Pseudoduganella albidiflava: one gene and its partner. The main gene of each other region encodes a partner of the protein of the gene in region 2 in a complex. Links are inferred from orthologs where the notes say so. Each region holds a gene or a part of one and is shown on either strand. Other genes may lie near its edges. The genes, in order: sbcB and ssb.

The links.
Region 1: the proteins of ssb (region 2) and sbcB are in contact, whole or in part, in a crystal structure (PDB 3C94), measured with the Escherichia coli proteins. The link is inferred for Pseudoduganella albidiflava from one-to-one orthologs.

What each region holds. Positions count from the first base shown.
Region 1 is NZ_CP036401.1:5,273,764-5,282,822, reverse strand. Bases 2,981-5,796 are described here. They hold sbcB (exodeoxyribonuclease I), read right to left. Parts: upstream 5,204-5,796; coding sequence 3,758-5,203; downstream 2,981-3,757. Other genes in these bases: EYF70_RS21900 (diguanylate cyclase), read right to left, coding at 5,794-5,796; EYF70_RS21905 (DUF5610 domain-containing protein), read left to right, coding at 5,238-5,786; pyrF (orotidine-5'-phosphate decarboxylase), read left to right, coding at 2,981-3,525. In the rest of the region: EYF70_RS21930 (TPM domain-containing protein), read right to left, coding at 343-852; EYF70_RS21925 (TPM domain-containing protein), read right to left, coding at 852-1,673; EYF70_RS21920 (LemA family protein), read right to left, coding at 1,936-2,538; more of pyrF, read left to right, coding at 2,710-2,980; more of EYF70_RS21900, read right to left, coding at 5,797-6,762; EYF70_RS21895 (helical backbone metal receptor), read left to right, coding at 6,871-7,656; EYF70_RS21890 (HPF/RaiA family ribosome-associated protein), read right to left, coding at 7,699-8,073; EYF70_RS21885 (MFS transporter), read right to left, coding at 8,164-9,059. UniProt on the Escherichia coli protein: Degrades single-stranded DNA (ssDNA) in a highly processive manner.
Region 2 is NZ_CP036401.1:7,254,305-7,263,250, forward strand. Bases 4,234-6,936 are described here. They hold ssb (single-stranded DNA-binding protein), read left to right. Parts: upstream 4,234-5,186; coding sequence 5,187-5,687; downstream 5,688-6,936. Other genes in these bases: uvrA (excinuclease ABC subunit UvrA), read right to left, coding at 4,234-4,809; EYF70_RS30245 (hypothetical protein), read left to right, coding at 5,778-6,755; EYF70_RS30250 (hypothetical protein), read left to right, coding at 6,905-6,936. In the rest of the region: EYF70_RS30225 (TetR/AcrR family transcriptional regulator), read left to right, coding at 1-209; EYF70_RS30230 (hypothetical protein), read left to right, coding at 636-1,922; more of uvrA, read right to left, coding at 1,957-4,233; more of EYF70_RS30250, read left to right, coding at 6,937-7,825; EYF70_RS30255 (beta strand repeat-containing protein), read left to right, coding at 8,720-8,946. UniProt on the Escherichia coli protein: Plays an important role in DNA replication, recombination and repair. Binds to ssDNA and to an array of partner proteins to recruit them to their sites of action during DNA metabolism. Acts as a sliding platform that migrates on DNA via reptation.

The DNA of each region.
Region 1 (9,059 bases), 2.0 Mb from region 2 along the record:
GCGAATTCGAAAGCGGTGTGCCGAAGCACACCTGATCCGCCACCACGCATATCGGTTGCATGTGCAGCAGATGAATCAAGTATAGGCGGTGCGTGTGACGGCGCCATGACAGCGCGCAAACTTGGCGCACTCAGCGGGAAGATATCGGTTCGGAGAAGGTGAACGGACAAGACCGGGTAAAAAAAAAGCCCGCTTCTCGGCGGGCTTCAAACTATTATCTTGGAGGAGAATAGTGGAGACAGGTGTAATTATGCTGCGCCGCCACATATACGTCCAATTTTGAATTTCGATAATAGATATTCTATTCGCGAATATCTCATCCGTAGAGCGTGGCTGTCGGCTTCACAGGATCACGGCTTCGTCGGGCAGCTGGTTCGGGCGCGACCCGTCCGATGGGAAGTGCCGTTGCAGCAGGTCGGCCAGCTGGTTCAGCGCGGCCACCGTGCCTTCCTGGAATTCGCCGCGCTTGTAGGCTTGGGTCATCGTGCGGCAGACTGCCTGCCATTCCGCCTCGGCGATACGCCGGCCGACATTGCGGTCGGCAACGATGTCCACCGCATGGTCCGCCAGGTTCACGTAGATCAGCACCCCGCAGTTCTCTTCGGTATCCCACACGCCATATTGCGCGAACAGGGCGCGGGCGCGGTCGCGGTTCGCCATGCCATCCAGCGCGTCGCCGAACGGCAGCGCCGGTTCCACCACCAGCCGCACTTCGGCCCGGTGCCGGCGTTCGCCTTCCGCGACCGCGGCGGAGATGGCTTGCAGTGCCGCTTCCGGGAAGCAGCGCCGGCCTGTGCCGGAGCCGGTCATCAAGTGGCGCAACGCGCGGCGCCAGCGTGCAATCGCATTCATTACCAGTCTCCCGAGGCGCCGCCGCCATCGAATGTGCCGCCGCCACCGCCGCCGAACCCGCCGCCACCGAAGCCGCCGCCGCCAAAGCCTCCACCACCGCCACGGTGCATGCCGCCCAGGGCGCTGCCGAGCGCGCTGCCGATCAGCACGCCGGTGGCATTCGAGCCCCAGCCGGAGCGGTGCAGGCTGCTGCCGCGCCGTCCGCGGCCGCGGAACATCGGCAGCAGGACAAACACGCCGAACAGGATTGCCGGCCACATCCACCCGCCGCCGCTCTCGGCCTGCCGTGGTGCGGGCTGCTGTTGTGGAGCAGGGAATTGTTCCTTGTCCAGCAAGGTGGCGATGGCGGACACGCCCGCGCTCAAGCCGCCATAGAAATCATTGTTGCGAAAGTGGGGCGCGATCACATCCTGCAGCACGCGCTTCGACTGGGCATCGGTGAGCACGCCCTGCACGCCACGGCCGGCCTCGATACGCAGGCGGCGCAGCGAAGAGGGGTTATCCTTTGCGACCAGCAGCAGGACGCCATCGTCGACGCCCTTGCGGCCCAGCTTCCAGGCATCGACGACACGAATGCCGTACTGCTCGATCGGCTCGGGCGCCGTGCTCTTCACGATGAGGATGGCGATCTGGCTGCCGGTGCGGGTTTCATGGTCGGCCAGCACGGATTCCAGCGCGCCGCGCTGCTGCGCCGTCAGCATGCCGGCCTGGTCCGTGACACGCGCGGTCAGTTCGGGCACCGGTACGAACGGGTCGGCTTGCGACGAGGTGCCCGCCTGGGCCCGCGCCGCTTCGACGAACAGCAGCGCAAAGCACAGCAGCACGACCAGCAGCGTGTAGCGCACCAGCCAATGGCCGAGCCAGCTTTTCGATGGGCGGGGCACGAGACGGCGCAGGCCGCGCCGGTGGCCGCGGCCACGCACGTCGCGCTCCCTCATGACCTCGGCGGTACCGAGCCATTTGCCCTCGGAAGGGTGTTCACGCGTGCGCCGCCGCGGCGCGGCGGGTGGTGCGGCATCGTCCTGCGGACCCAGCGGCATGGCGGTTCTCTGCTCCTGCATGGTTACCAGCGTCATCCCCGGCTTATTTTTTCGCGCCGAAATCGACGGTGGGCGCGGTCGAGATGGCTTTTTCGTTCTCCACCGTGAAGCTCGGCTTGACGTCGTAGCCGAACATCATCGCCGTCAGGTTGGTGGGGAAGCGCCGCGCGAGCACATTGTAGTCCTGTACCGAGGCGATGTAGCGCTGGCGTGCCACCGTGATACGGTTTTCCGTGCCTTCGAGCTGGGACTGCAGGTCGCGGAAACTGGTGTCGGCTTTCAAGTCCGGGTAGCGCTCGGACACCGCCATCAGCCGCGACAGGGCGGACGACAGTTCGCCCTGCGCCTGCTGGAACTTCTGGAACGCGGCCGGATCGTTCAGCACCTCGGGCGTGACCTGGATGCTGGTGGCCCGTGAGCGCGCGGCGGTCACCGCTTCCAGCGTTTCGCGCTCGTGCGATGCGTAACCCTTGACGGTGTTGACGAGATTGGGAATCAGGTCGGCGCGGCGCTGGTACTGGTTGACCACCTCGCCCCAGGCTGCCTTGGTTGCCTCGTCCTTGGTCTGGAAATCGTTGTAGCCGCAGCCGGACAGCGTGGCCGCCAGCAGCCCCAGCACGATCCAGCGTACGAAGTTGTTGCGCATACTTCCTCCTTGAAAGGATACGTTCAGGTATGGGAGGGACTATACAGCGGGGGCCAGTTTCGCATTGTTCGGTGCAGCACATAGCGGCGGGGCGAGCCCGCTGGCGGGCAGAGCGCGCACCCGCTTCCTCTATAATGGTGGGTTTGCACAATTTTCGATAAAGGGGCCGCCGTGAATTTCATCAACAAACTGAACGCCGCCTGGGCCGCCAACGATTCGCTGCTGTGCGTAGGGCTGGACCCGGACATGGACCGCCTGCCGGCGCAATTTCGCGGCACCCCGGATGGCATCTTCCGCTTCTGCACCGAGATCATCGACGCCACGGCCGACCTGGCCTGCGCGTTCAAGCCCCAGATCGCCTACTTCGCGGCACTGGGCGCCGAAGGCCAGCTGGAGCGGATTTCCGCCTACCTGCGCCACCGGCATCCGCACATCCCGCTGATCCTCGACTCGAAGCGGGGCGATATCGGCGCCACGGCGAAGCAATACGCGCGCGAAGCCTACGACCGCTATGGCGCCGACGCCGTCACGGTCAGCCCGTACATGGGCGCCGATTCGGTGGAGCCGTACATGGAATGGCAGCGCGGCGTGATCGTGCTGTGCCGCACGTCGAACCCGGGCGGTTCCGACCTGCAATTCCTGGAAGTGAACGGCAAGCCGCTGTACCAGCACGTGGCGCAACTGGTGGCGGACAAGTGGAACAGCAACGGCCAGTGCGCGCTGGTGGTGGGCGCCACGTTCCCTGAGGAAATCCGTGCCGTGCGCGCGATCGTCGGCGACATGCCGCTGCTGATCCCCGGCATCGGCGCACAGGGCGGCGATATCGAAGCCACCGTGCGCGCCGGCCGCACCGATGCCGGTACCGGCATGATGATCAACTCGTCGCGCGCGATCCTGTACGCTGCCCCGCAGGCCGGCGAGGACTTCGCCCAGGCCGCGCGCCGCGTGGCCGAAGAAACGCGCCAGGCGATCAACGCGCATCGCTGAAATTGCTCGGGCATGGCGGTCCGGCGTTCCGGTCCGCCGCCATGTTGAAGTTTCCCGAAAAACAGGGTCCGTTCCTAATGCCGTTAAGTTAAGCCCACCCCAAGTGCAAACCCCGGGGTCAGACCCGGCGGGTCTGACCCCAGCCCTTCGCTTTTGGGGTGAATTCTTGCACCGTCAATGTGCGGGTAACGCTTAACTTAACGGCATCAGGGTCCGTCCCCATTCATGTTGCCTAGTACGACTGCGGCACGATCATCTCGGCGTAGTCGTACAGCGCGCCCAGGATTTCCTCGCCGCGCTCGTCGGCTTGCTGCGCCAGCGTGTCGATCTCGCCGAACAGCTGGTCGACGCTGCGGGCGCCGCCGGCGCCTTCCAGCAGCCGCGCGGCGCGGTGCTGTTCCCAATGTTCATGCTCCTGCTCCGACAGCGTGTCGGGGAAGTTGCGGGCGCGGTAGCGGAACAGCAGCTCGGCCAGCCGGTCATCCTGGAAATGCGGCGACATCGTGGCCAGCTTGTGGGGCGCTTCGCGGCGCAGCGAGTCGAGCAGCCGGCGGTCGTCCTTGCCGATGAAGCCGCCATACAGGTCTTCGTCGACATCGGCCGGCTCCGCCGGTGGGCGGTGAAACACCTGTTCCCACAGCGCTGACAGGTCGGGCCCGCTCGCGGCGTATTGCGCGTGCGCCAGCGCCAGTTCCAGGTCGATGCCCCAGCGCCGGGCCATGTCCGCGCTCAGCGTCTTCAGGTTACCCACCAGCATGGGCGACTTGTTCAGGTGCACGCTCTTGATGGGCAGGCGCGTCACGCCTTCCGGCAGCGCGTCGGCACGGCTGAACAGCCGGGTGCGGATGGTTTCCGCGTCGAGCGTGAACAGTTCGCGCGGGTCATGGCTGCAATCCCACACCAGCACTTCGTTCTTGTTCGTCGGGTGCACACCCAGCGGCCATACCAGCGCCAGGCAACCCCGTTCCGCCGGGAACATGCCGGACACGTGCAGGAATGGCTTGCGCAGTTCGCGCGCCAGGTGCAGGCCCATCTCGTCCGCCGCGCGGCCCTTGTCGCGCAGGGCCAGGCAGAAGTCCCACAAGCGCGGCTGCCTGTCGCGGATCAGCCGCGCCAGCGCGATCGTGGCGCGCACATCGGACAGGGCGTCGTGCGCCGCCTCATGCGCCAGATTGTTGACTGATGTCAATAATTCAAGTTTGAAGCTGGTCTTGCCGTTATCGCCTTGTGGCCACTCGATGCCGTCGGGCCGCAAGGCGTGGCACATGCGCACCACGTCGAGCAGATCCCAGCGGCCGCAACCGTTTTGCCATTCGCGTGCGTAAGGATCGATGAGGTTGCGCCAGAACAGGAAGCGGGTGAATTCGTCGTCGAAGCGGATCGTGTTGTAGCCCACGCCGATGGTGCCGGGCTCCGCGAACAGATCGAGGATCGTGGCGGCGAACTGGTGCTCGGGCACGCCTTCGCGCAAGGCGTGCTGGGGCGTGATGCCGGTGATCAGGCAGGACTGCGGGTCGGGCAGGTAATCGTCCGCCGGCTTGCAGTAGAGCATGACTGGTTCGCCGATCTCGTTCAGGTCGGCATCGGTGCGGATGGCGGCAAATTGCGCGGGACGATCGCGGCGCGGCACGGCCCCGAACGTTTCATAGTCGTGCCAGAGAAAGGTGTGGTCGCTCATGAGTGGCTTAGTCGTGTCATAACCGGAGATTATCGTGGCAAACAGCATTTCCCTCAATTCAAAGGCCATCTCGACCGATTCGAAGGTGGCCAACCAGGGCGAAGTCACCGCGGCCCGGGCGAAAATGCAGCTGAACGTATCGATCATGGAAGCTTCCGCATCGATTTCGATCGGCGTGGGCAGCAATCCGCAGGCCCTGCTGTACAAGTCGGCCATCACCAGCATCAACGAGGCCTTGCGTGCCGAGCTGGGCGAGAATGCCGTGCAAAATGCCGCCCGCCTGGACAATTCGCCGCAGGCCACGGCCGACCGGATCGTGTCGCTGGCCACCGGTTTCTATGACATGTTCCGGCGCCAGAATCCGCAAATGGAAGACGGCGCCGCGCTGCAAAAGTTCATGGATACGGTGAAAAGCGGTGTCGAGCAGGGCTTCAAGGAAGCCCGCGACATCCTGCAAGGCCTGAAGGTGCTCGACGGCGACGTAGCCGCCAACGTCGACAAGACCTACGAATTCGTGATGAAGGGATTCGACGCTTTCGCGGCCCGCGCCGCGGAGCCGAAGGAAGAGCCGGAAGCCGCCTGAGCTTGCTTCAGGCCGGTGCAGCTTGCGCCGCCACCACGACCCGGTTGCGCCCGGCTTCCTTGGCGCGGTACAGCGCCCCGTCGGCAACGGCGATCAGTCCGTGGTCGTCCTGCGCATCGGCCAGCGACGCCACGCCGAACGAGGCGGTGATATGGGGCAGCGGCTGGCGCATGTCGTCGAACACGACCGCTTCGCGCATGCGCTCGCACAGCCGCTCGGCCACGCCGGCCGCCACCGGCCCCGGCGTATCGGGCAGGATCACCATCAATTCCTCGCCGCCATAGCGCACCGCGAAATCGCTCGGGCGCAGGGCGCCGGCCAGCACGTGCGCGGCGATGCGCAGCGCGCTGTCGCCCTGCTGGTGGCCATGGCGATCGTTGAATTTCTTGAAATGATCGATATCGAGCATGACCAGCGACAGCGGCGCGCGGGTCGCGTGGGCGCTCGACACCAGCCGCGGCAGCACGTCGTTCAGCCAGGCCCGGTTGTACAGGCCCGTCAAGCCATCGTTCAGCGACAGCTGGCGGTAGAACTCGCCCAGCTTTTGCCGCCTGCGCAACTGCATGCTGGCGGCGCGGATACGGAACGACAGCAGGCGCAGCAGGTTGCGCGCCACGCCGTCGGCTTCCTCGATCAGGCGCCACGCCAGGTCGGCGTCGACCAGCAGCAATTCGCTTTCTTCCAGCGCCGTCAGGCCCGACAGGTCGGCCTCGCCATCGAGCACCGATTGTTCGCCGGCGCTTTCGCCGGGCAGGATCCTGGTGGTGGCACCGTCGCCGGTGGCGTCGGCCAGCGCGCCGCGCAGCACGATCACGAGGCGCGGCGAAGCCGGCGCGGAGATGATCTCTCCCGGCGCCGCCAGCATCACGGGGCAGGGCGCCAGCAGCGCGCCGGCACGGGCGATATCGGCGTCGCGCAGCAATTGCAAGGCAGCGGGGTCGTGCGAAGAAGCGGCGAAAGTGCTCAGTAGTTTCACGGCGGGGTTTCCAGGAAGTCATGCCATGATAGCGCATGAAAGGCACCGGATCGTGCCTGGGCATGTTTCAACACATTACTTTTACTTTCCTTGACCACAACTAACAACATGACGTTCACCGATGCCCTGGGCCGCGCGCACCGGCCCCGCCCGGATGCCCGCATCGTTTCGCTGGTACCGTCGATTACCGAGCTGCTGTGCACCCTCGGCCTGGCGCCGCAACTGGTGGGCCGGACCGGCTTCTGCATCCACCCGCGCGACGTGGTGCGCCCCATCGCCAAGGTCGGCGGTACCAAGGATGTCAACCTCGACAAGGTTCGCGCGCTGGCGCCAACGCACGTGGTGGTCAACATCGATGAAAACGAAAAGCCCACCGTCGACCTGCTGGCGGAATTCGTGCCCAACGTGATCGTCACGCACCCGCTGCGCCCCGAAGACAACCTGGACCTGGCGCGCCTGCTGGGCGGTGTGTTTTGCGCGGAGGCCGCGGCGGCCCGCTGGTGCCATGCCTTCGCCGCGGAACTGGCCGCCCTGCGCGCCATGCCGAAAGGGCCGCCGCAGCGCGTGCTGTATTGCATCTGGCAAGACCCGTGGATGACCGTGTCGCGCGAGACCTACATCGCGGCGATGCTGGCGGAAATCGGCTGGAGCGTGCCGGACCTCGGCACCGCCCGCTATCCCCGCTTCGAGTGGAACGATGCGCTGGTGGCGGACATCGACCAGGTGCTGCTGTCCACCGAACCCTACCGGTTTACGGAAGCGCATGCCGACGCGCTGGAAAAGCAGGTCGGCAGACCGGTGCAACTGGTGGATGGGGAGATGATGTCGTGGTACGGCAGCCGGGCACTGGCCGGCCTGTCTTACCTGCGCACCCTGGCCGGGGGCGGCCGCTGAAGCAGCCGCTCAGTTGCCGGTCAGTTGCCGCTTGGTTGCCGCTCAGTCGTCGGACTGGACCGGGTCCGGCTCGACCAGGTCGGCCACCGGCGTGTTGTGCTTGACGTCGCTGCGCTTGCCGATCGCCGTGTCGAGTGCACGCACCAGCTTGCCGGAGGCACCGGAGATGGCCTGGCGCAGGTCGCCGGCCTGGTCGGTCACGGCGATCGGAGGAATGCCGGCGACCCGTGCTTCCATCATGCAGCGCTTGTCGTTGGGGCCTGACTTGTGGCTGCTGTTGTTGTCGCCCAGGTGGACTTCGACGCGGGTGACCTGCTCGCCAAAGCGTTCCAGCGCCGAGCGCACCACGCCTTCGACGTGATCGTCCAGGCTGGCGTCATGGGTGATGGCCTTGTCGGTATTGACTTGAACTTGCATCGTTACTCCTCCTCGTTGTGTATGCGTCGATGTTACGGTGTACAGGCTCCTTTTGTTGTTAAGTGCAGCACATTGCCGCGTTTTCAAGGCTTACTTCGCCTGTTCGGCCAGTTCTTTCTCGTGGTGCGGGAAACGGTCCATCTTCGCCAGCACCGGGAACAGCTTGATCCATGCCCCAGTCACGGCCAGGGTGGCGGCGCCGCCGAAGACGATGGCGCGCGACAGGCCCATCCAGCCGGCGGTGACGCCCGACTCGAATTCGCCCAGTTCGTTCGAGGCGCCGATGAACACGGAGTTGACGGCGCTGACACGGCCGCGGATGGCATCCGGCGTCTCGAACTGCACCAGCAGGTGCCGCACGTAGACGCTGATCATGTCGCCGGCGCCCATCAGCAGCAGGCAGGCGAGGGCGACGGCGAAGGTGGTGGTGGTGCCGAGCACCACGGTGCCGACACCGAACACGGCCACGCCGCCGAACATCCAGGCACCGACCCGGCGCGTGATGGGGAAGAAGGCCAGCGCGATCGAGCACAGCGCCGCGCCGGCGCCGGGTGCGGTGCGCAGCAGGCCCAGGCCGGTCGGGCCCACGTGCAGCACGTCGTGAGCCAGCGCCGGCAGCAGTGCGGTGGCGCCGCCGAACAGCACGGCGAACAGGTCCAGCGAGATCGCGCCCAGCACGATGGGGCGCGACATGACGAAGCGCAGGCCCTCCAGCACGCTGTGCCAGGTGGCCGGTTCGCGGTTACTGGCCTGCGGCGGCGCCTTGGTGATCGCCATCAGCACCGTCGCCACCAGCAGCAGCGCGGCGGCGATCGCGTACACGGCGACCGGGCCCTGGAGATACAGCAGGCCGCCCAGCGTGGGGCCGAGGATCACGGCGACATGGAAGCTCGACGACGACAGCGCCACGGCTTTGCTGAGGTCCTGCTGGGGCACCAGGTTGACCAGCATGGCTTGCGTGGCCGGGCCCATGAAGGCGCGCGCGC
Region 2 (8,946 bases):
CGCTGCGCAAGACCGTGCTGCAGGCGATGGAAGCGGGGCACCTGCGGCCCGATACCGATCCCGAACAGCTCGTGTTTGAAATCTACAGCCTGATCATCGGCGTGATGCACGACGTGCGCTTCCTGCGCGACGACACGGCGCCGAAGCGCATGACCCGGGCCTTCAACCGCCTGATCTCGACCTACAAGAGTTTCAACGAAGTGGAATAAGGCTCCGGCACGGGCTACGGAATGTCTGCCAAAATTTCGCACACCTGTGCGAAATAACGTGCCGGCAGACAGCATCGGGCTGAAGAGCGAGCTGAAGAACAAGCTGAAGAACGGGCTGGTAAGCGAGCCGGCAAGCGAGCTGCAAATCGCGCTGGAAATTCAGCGAATAGTGAATCGATAACTGAACTGGGAGGTTGGGATGCTTGCACTCTGGTTGCTGGTCGTGCCCTTTGCCGGGCTCGTATGGTATGTTGTGGCCGACGCCGTGCGGCTCGTCCCGGACAGCAATGAGGATTTTTGCTTCTACTGAGCCGCATTGCACATCGGTGGGGCACATGACCCTTGATGCTGCCGGCCGGGTGGCCCATTGCCGCGGCGGCCAGGCGCGCCGCCCGAGAACACCGCGCGTCGCACCGAGGAGAAACCATGCAAGAGAAAAAAGTGACCGTTCTCTTTACCGGCCAGCTGCGCGACAAGGCCCTGTTCGAACGCAGCCTGGCGGAACTCTCCGCCCAGCCATGCGTTACGGACATGGTGTTCTCGACCTGGGTCGACACCGCGCTGGAGCACAGCGAGTACCTGAAAAGCCTGGCAGAGCGTTACCAGCTGCGCGTTGTCACGGCGGTGGATCCGCGCCTGGCCTGCGACCGCTTCAATGGTTTCCGGCAGTCGATGACGCTGCGGCGCGGCCTGGAGGGGGCGACCGGAACGAGCCATGTCTTCAAGACCCGTACCGACTGCCATATCGATGCCGATGCGGTGACCTTCCTTGCACGCAAGGACAGCGGGATCATGGACCCCCAGGGTATCCATCTGCGGGTGTTCCGCGAGAAGGTCTCGGTGTTGTCGAGCTCCATGCTGGCGCCGTTCTATATCGATGACAAGCTGCTGTTCGGCCATCGCCAGGATTTGCTGAAGCTGTGCAGCCTGGACTTCGGCGAATACCGTTTCCCGGCCTCGGGAAAGAGCGCGCACTACCTGCGCTTCTATCCGCCGTTCCAGCCTCACTTCCCGCAATTCATGCACTTCGTGCAACACGAGATCTTCGCGACCGCGGTCAGCCAGAACGTGCGTGACCATGTGCTGCCGCTGCTGCTGGAACGGCGCGAATATGCGTTGCTGCTGGCGATCTACTACCGGATCGTCAGCGCCTTCTACTGCCTGGACTGGGGTGGCCACCGCTGCACGTTCCAGGGCGTCCGGGCGGAGTGCGGCGACGGCAGCACGCCCTTCAAGCTGGACGCCGACCAGCAAAACTGCAGCAACGCGTTTTTTGCCCGGGCCAGCCGAGGTGATTTCGACAATGAGGAGTTGCGGCGCCTGGTGGGGGAGGCGGCCGCGGCGATCCAGTTCGTCGGCGACCTGCGCGACGTTGCCAACGGCGTGGACTATGCGGCATTCTTCGCCGACGTGCGCCGCCAGGCCAAGGTGATGTTCAACTTCCAGGCGCATATCCACCAGGCCAAGCAGCTGATGAAGGATCCGGCGACCCTGCCCGATGCACTCAACCACCTGGGCGGGCTGCTGCCATGTGAACCGGACAATACGGAATTGCTCTACCTGATCGCCCTGTGCTACCGGGCCGCCCGCGACTATCCGCTGGCGGTCAAATACCTGGAGTTCACCCTCGATAGTGGTGCGGCCCATGATTCGCCGGCCGGCCACCTGCTGGCCGAAGTACGGCGCGAGCAGGCGGCAAGCCGGCAGGCCTGAAGGGTAATCTCTCCAGCGCTTGCTCCTCCAGCGCTTACTTCTTCTTCAGCAGGGGCACCAGGTACTTGCCCGTCACGCTGTCCGGATTGGCCGCCACCTCTTCCGGCGTACCGGTGGCGATGATGCGTCCGCCGCCGGCACCGCCTTCGGGGCCCAGGTCGACGATCCAGTCGGCGGTCTTGATCACGTCCAGGTTGTGCTCGATGATCACCAGCGTATTGCCCTGGTCGCGCAGGCGATGGATCACCTTCAGCAGCAGGTCGATGTCGTGGAAGTGTAGCCCCGTCGTCGGCTCATCCAGGATATACAGCGTGCGCCCCGTGTCGCGTTTCGACAGTTCCAGCGACAGTTTCACGCGCTGCGCTTCGCCGCCGGAAAGCGTGGTGGCGCTTTGCCCCAGCTTGATATAGCCGAGGCCCACGTCGAGCAGTGTCTGCAGCTTGCGGGCGATGGTCGGCACGGGCTTGAAGAACGTGTGCGCGTCTTCCACCGTCATGTCCAGCACTTCGGTGATGCTCTTGCCCTTGTAATGCACTTCCAGCGTTTCACGGTTGTAGCGCTTGCCGTGGCAGACATCGCACGGCACGTAGACGTCCGGCAGGAAGTGCATCTCCACCTTCAGCACGCCATCGCCCTGGCAGGCCTCGCAGCGGCCGCCCTTCACGTTGAACGAGAAACGGCCGGCACTGTAGCCTCGTTCCTTCGCCGTCGGTACCGTGGCGAACAGGTCGCGGATCGGCGTGAACAGGCCCGTATAGGTGGCCGGATTCGAGCGCGGCGTACGGCCGATCGGCGCCTGGTCGACGGAAATCACCTTGTCGAAATGTTCCAGACCACTGATGGTCTCGTGTTCCGCCGGTTCCGTCTGCGAACCGTACAGGTGGCGCGACAGGGCCGGATACAGCGTATCGTTCACCAGGGTCGATTTGCCGGAACCGGAAACGCCCGTCACGCAGGTCAGCAGGCCGACCGGCACCGACAGCGTCTGGTTCTTCAGGTTGTTGCCCTTGGCACCCGTGATCACCAGCTGGCGGTTCGGGTCCGCCGGATGGCGCTTCTTCGGCACGTCGATCTTCAGCGAACCGTTCAGGTACTGCGCCGTCAGCGATTCCTTGTTCTTCAGGATATCCTTCAGCGAACCGGCCGCGATCACGTCGCCGCCATGCACGCCGGCGCCCTTGCCCATGTCGACGATATAGTCGGCGGTGCGGATGGCATCCTCATCGTGCTCCACCACCAGCACGCTGTTGCCGATGTCGCGCAGGTGCTTCAGCGTGTCGATCAGGCGGTCATTGTCGCGCTGGTGCAGGCCGATGGACGGCTCGTCGAGCACGTACATCACGCCGGTCAGCCCGGAACCGATCTGCGACGCCAGGCGGATGCGCTGCGCTTCGCCGCCGGACAGGGTATCGGCCGAACGGTCGAGCGACAGGTAATCCAGGCCCACGTTGTTCAGGAAGGACAGGCGCGCCACGATTTCCTTGATGATGCGGTCGGCGATGTCGCGCTTGGCGCCTTTCAGCTTCAGCTGCTCGAAGAACGACAGCGTGTCGCGCAGCGGCTTCTCGGCGATCTCGTAGATCGCCTTTTCCTGCTTGCCGGTACCGACCTTCACGTGGCGTGCTTCCACGCGCAGGCGTGCGCCTTCGCAGGTGGGGCATTTCTTTTCGTTGATGAACTTGGCCAGTTCTTCCTTCACGGCCATCGAATCCGTTTCACGGTAGCGCCGCGCCAGGTTGTTGACCACGCCTTCGAACGCATGTTCCTTGACGACGGCACGGCCGCGTTCATTGACATACGAGAACGGGATGTTCGTCTTGCCCGAGCCATGGAGCACGGCGTTCTGCGCGGTGGCGTTCAGTTTTTCAAATGGCGCATCGAGGTCGAAACCATAATGGTTCGCCAGGCTTTGCAGCATCGAGAAATAGAATTGATTGCGGCGGTCCCAGCCCTTGACGGCACCGGAAGCCAGCGACAGGTTGGGGAATGCCACGATCCGCTTCGGATCGAAGAACTCGATATGGCCCAGGCCGTCGCACTCGGGGCAGGCGCCCATCGGGTTATTGAACGAGAACAGGCGCGGCTCCAGCTCCTGCAGCGAATAGCCGCAGCTGGTGCAGGCGAACTTGTTCGAATACACATGCTCCGTGCCGGCATCCATGTCATAGGCGACCGCGCGGCCGTCGGCCAGGCGCAGCGCCGTCTCGAAACTTTCGGCCAGGCGCTGCTTGATTTCCGGAGTCACCTTCACGCGGTCGATGACCACGTCGATCGTGTGCTTTTCCGTTTTCTTCAGCTTCGGCAGGTCGTCCACTTCGTAGATCTTCGCATCGTGCGTGCCGCTCTGCACGCGGAAGCGCACGAAGCCCTGGGCCTGCATCTGCTCGAACAGGTCGACGTGCTCGCCCTTGCGGTTCGCCACCACCGGCGCCATGATCATCAGCTTGGTGCCTTCCGGCATGGCCAGCACGGCATCGACCATCTGCGACACCGATTGCGCCGACAGCGCATGGTCAGGGTGGTTGATGCAATACGGCGTGCCCACGCGGGCATACAGCAGGCGCAGGTAATCGTGGATTTCCGTCACGGTGCCGACGGTGGAGCGCGGATTGTGCGACGTGGCCTTCTGCTCGATCGAGATGGCCGGCGACAGCCCTTCGATCAGGTCGACGTCCGGCTTCTCCATCAACTGCAGGAACTGGCGCGCATAGGCCGACAGCGATTCGACATAGCGGCGCTGGCCCTCGGCGTACAACGTGTCGAACGCCAGCGACGACTTGCCGGAGCCGGACAGCCCGGTAATCACGATCAGCTTGTTGCGAGGCAGATCGAGGTTGATGTTCTTCAGGTTATGGGTACGCGCGCCGCGGATGCGGATTTCTTCCATGTATGTATGTGCCTTGAGTATGCGAGGAAAAACGACAGGGACGGCCAACCTGAACTGTCACCCGCTTGGCGTGTGCGGCGTCCGGAGACCAACCAAGCCACAATGCTGGCGTTCGATTCGATTTCAAGACCATTAGAACATTTTGATGCGGGTCAGGACGCGAACTAGCCGTGGCTGATGAATACTGTATATAATACCAGTATTCAAAATCCGCTGCGCACCTCACGCGGAAATTTCCCGAACTTGCATCCGAAGTTGCATCCGAACTTACCCGGAATTACCTGGAAATACCCCAAAATTCATCTGCCGTGTGGCCCGTGGTCCACAGGCGCTGTCTTATAATGATCGTTTGCTAAATATTCACGCAGGAGTACTACATGGCATCTGTCAATAAAGTCATCATCGTCGGCAACCTGGGCCGCGATCCGGAGATCCGCTACATGCCGAGCGGCGATGCCATCGCCAACATTGCCGTTGCCACATCCTTCAAGTCGAAGGATCGCAACACGGGCGAACAGAAGGAAATCACCGAGTGGCACCGCATCTCGTTCTTCGGGCGCCTGGCGGAAATCGTCGGCCAGTACTTGAAGAAGGGTTCGTCGGTCTACGTCGAGGGCCGCCTGCAGACCCGCAAGTACACGGACAAGGATGGCGTTGAAAAATACGCCACCGACATCATCGCGCAGGAAATGCAGATGCTGGGCGGCCGCCAGGGCATGGGCGGCGGCGACGCCATGGGTGGCGACGACATGGGCGGCTACGATGCGCCGCCAAGCCGTCCGGCCCCGCGCCCGCAGCAGGCTGCCGCTCCGGCCCCACGGCCGGCACCGAAGCCGGCACCGAACTTCTCGGACATGGATGACGATATTCCGTTCTGATGTACCGATAATTCTTTGCAGATCACAGCCCGCTGTTCGAAAGAACAGCGGGCTTTTCGTTATCGACATGGTTCTTTCAGTATTTCCTGAATGACGACAAACGCATCGCTTGCCTCGCACCTGGACTGGTTGCAGGATGCCGGGATCATCACCCTGGCTCAGAAAGATATGGCAGTGATCCATCCTGGTGCGTGCCGGTTGCCCGAGGGGCGCGATGTCTGCCTCGCGTGGCTGGTCTCGAGCGGTATCCTCGACGATCCCGGGTTGCTGCGATCTTCCCGTCATGCTGCGGGCACCGGTACCGCCAGGCAGCGGGCCCAGTTGCAGGCTGCGATTGCCGGAGCCCTGTTTCAGCTCGCCGAACGCGAGAACGTGAACAAGCCCGCGCTGGACGCCTTGCTGTCCGCGCGGCTGATTACCCGGCCGGAACGCCATCGCGCCCTTGCTGCCAGCGATCCCTGCAGGAAGGTTGCCTCGACACCAGGGCGTGTGCTGTTGTGGATGGATTCAGCCGGGGTTCTCGGCCCCGGACGGCTCGAAGAAATCCGTTCCGCCAAGGGGCCGCACCGCACCGCTTCCCGTGCCGGTATCCTGGCCGACCTGGATAACGCTATCAGCGACATGCGATGGAGCGCTCACGCAGGGCCGCACCTTCCCCAGGCGCCGCCAAATCCATGGCTGGGCTGGCTTGTGCCACCCGTACTCATGCTGCTCTTCATCGCTGCCGTCATGGGATTTTATGACCTGACGACGGCCGATCCGCTGCCCGAATGCTGGGATCCCATCGTGGTAGAGAAAGTCCAGGAGCGGCTGGCGAAGCGCGACATGTTTTGGCCTGGAAATGGCTGGGGCAAGCCGGACAAGCCCGCACCGGTCATACAGGAAATTATGGAAATCGGCCGTTCGGGCAAAGCACGCTCTCGTTCTCCCTGGAGACGTACATGCAAGGCCAGCATTATTGTCGGCAATACAAGCGGCAGGGATGGTAACGATCCAGGTTCTTTTTATTACTTCACCATCGAACGTACGGACTTTGCGTGGGACGGTTTCAAAATGGCTGATTTCTAGAAGCCATGCTGGCGCGAACGCCGGCCCGGCAACGGGGAGGGAAGCCGGCTGTGAAGGTGATCTGATTCGCAACGGATGATGCCAGCGATCCCATGTTGTCGCGCAGAGCTGTCATTGTAAAATAAGCAATCTCACTTCACGCAAGTCTTGTGACCGTTACTTCTTCCACGCACCCACTGGATATCCTGCACGCGGCCGGCATCATCACCGCCGAGCACCGCAGGCGAGCCCTGGCCGATCCTTCCTATGACGAATTCCGGGTGAATCGAGGCCTGATCGATCCCCTGCTGTGGATGCGGGTGGATAACATCATCGACGAGCAGGTGCTGGAACAGGCCGAAGCACACGTGACAGCTACCTACACCGGCGACGAACGGGCGCGTTACCTGGAGGCGATCGAGGCAGCGCTCGGCCTGGTGTTGGAGAGCGACGAACTGCAGCGCGTCTGGTTCCGCCAGCTGCTCGGAGCGAAATGGATTACCCAGGATGAGTGCGACCGTGCGTTGGCAGCGATCGGGCCCGAAGAAACCGTCGCGAGGGGGCCGGGTGACCTGCTCGCGTGGATGGCTGGAAAAGGCATCGTCGGCCCGGACCGCCTGGCGAAGGTGCGGATTGCCGGCAATCCCGCCGGCGAGCCGAAAATGGCTCGCATGCTGGAAAACCTGGAATGGGTCCTGCGCGAACCGGCACGGCGGCGGCGCAAGCGCGTGTTCAAGGTCGCAGGGGTGCTCGTCGCGGGGCTGTTGGCATGGGCGATCTTTCGGCCGGCCCCCGCGCCCGGCTGCTCGGAGGACAGTACACGGCGCACCATCGAGCAATTGTTGCTGGGCCCGGGCCTGGACAAGATCGATGCGCCGGCACTTCGCAAACGCGTTTCCGAGCCAACGGTGAAGAGCCTCGACGAGGTTAGCTATGCCAGCACGACGCGTGTGCGTGCCTGCAAGGCTACCGTCGAGCTCGACGGCGAGCACGTTCCTTATATTTTCACCATTGCGCCGGCGGTGAAAGGCAAGAACGTTTTCGTTGTTTCGGGCTTCCAGCCGGCCACTCCAGAAGCTCGAAAAGAATGACGAAAAACACTCCGCTCGCAGTGCTCCCTATTTGTCATTGGCCCTGCTTGTCATTGGCCCCGTAGTCATTGGTCCTATAGTCATTGGCCCCGTAGTCATTGCTGTAGTCATTGGCGCCATTCGGCCACCACCTTCTTGCCATCCGCGCAACTAGTCCGCTTGTTTACAAGTCCGCCGCGAGCATGGTCATCTCGGCAGGCGCATCCTCAAGATGCCGCCGGCATGACTTTGGCCAGCCATCCCTTCGCCCATCGATAGCATTCCTGCATCACCTGTGGGGCGTTCCGCCCGGCATCGTTGTGTCTATTTCCAGTTAACCGTGAATAGCGATTTGCCAGTGTCGATTTAGCGCAACGCCCGTGTCCTGGGCAAACGGGGAATAAGCGCCCGTTTACGTGACAGGCGAATGACATTTCGCCTCGTATCGCCGAATCGATTTCGCAGGACATTGATTTCAAAGGAAATTTTCACCAGAGACGATAAGGTTGCACGTTCTTCAAGCACGGTCGTTAGCGGAAAAAAATATGCCCTGTGGAAATCTTCTCCGGTATAGTGGAGCCTGTTTCCGTCAGGCATTTCGTCACTGCGGAAGCAAGTTCGAAGGTTTAATCGGCGCCCCTCTCCGGTCGCCTTCGAAGTTGAGGGCATGAAATCTTGTTGCGTGCAAGTAATAGCAAGACGAGTGCCCAGGCGAAATATTTGACGTGAATGTTGCCTCGCGGATCTAAAGTTCCGGGGTTGTTTGACGCTACAGCAGCAAGCAGTGGCTCATCTGGTTCGTGCGGTTCGCGGTAATGCTCCGGGATCGACGGTCACGTTCAGGAATGCCGACACAGAGTCCGGCCATTTATTAACTAAGAATTCCGCAGCATCGAAGTCATCAGGGAGAAACAGATGAGCATCATCCAGAGCTTTACCACGTCGGCCGACATCCAGGCGCTAAGCACCAACTTTATCGCTAACAGCCTGACCACGGCAGACATGGAGGTCATCACGGCCGGCCAGTTGTCGTGGATGACTTCGGCTCAAATCCGTGCCCTCACGAACACCAACATCGGCGCGCTCAATTCTGTCGCGTTGCCGGGCCTGACCACGGCACAAGCCGGCGCGCTGACCAGCAC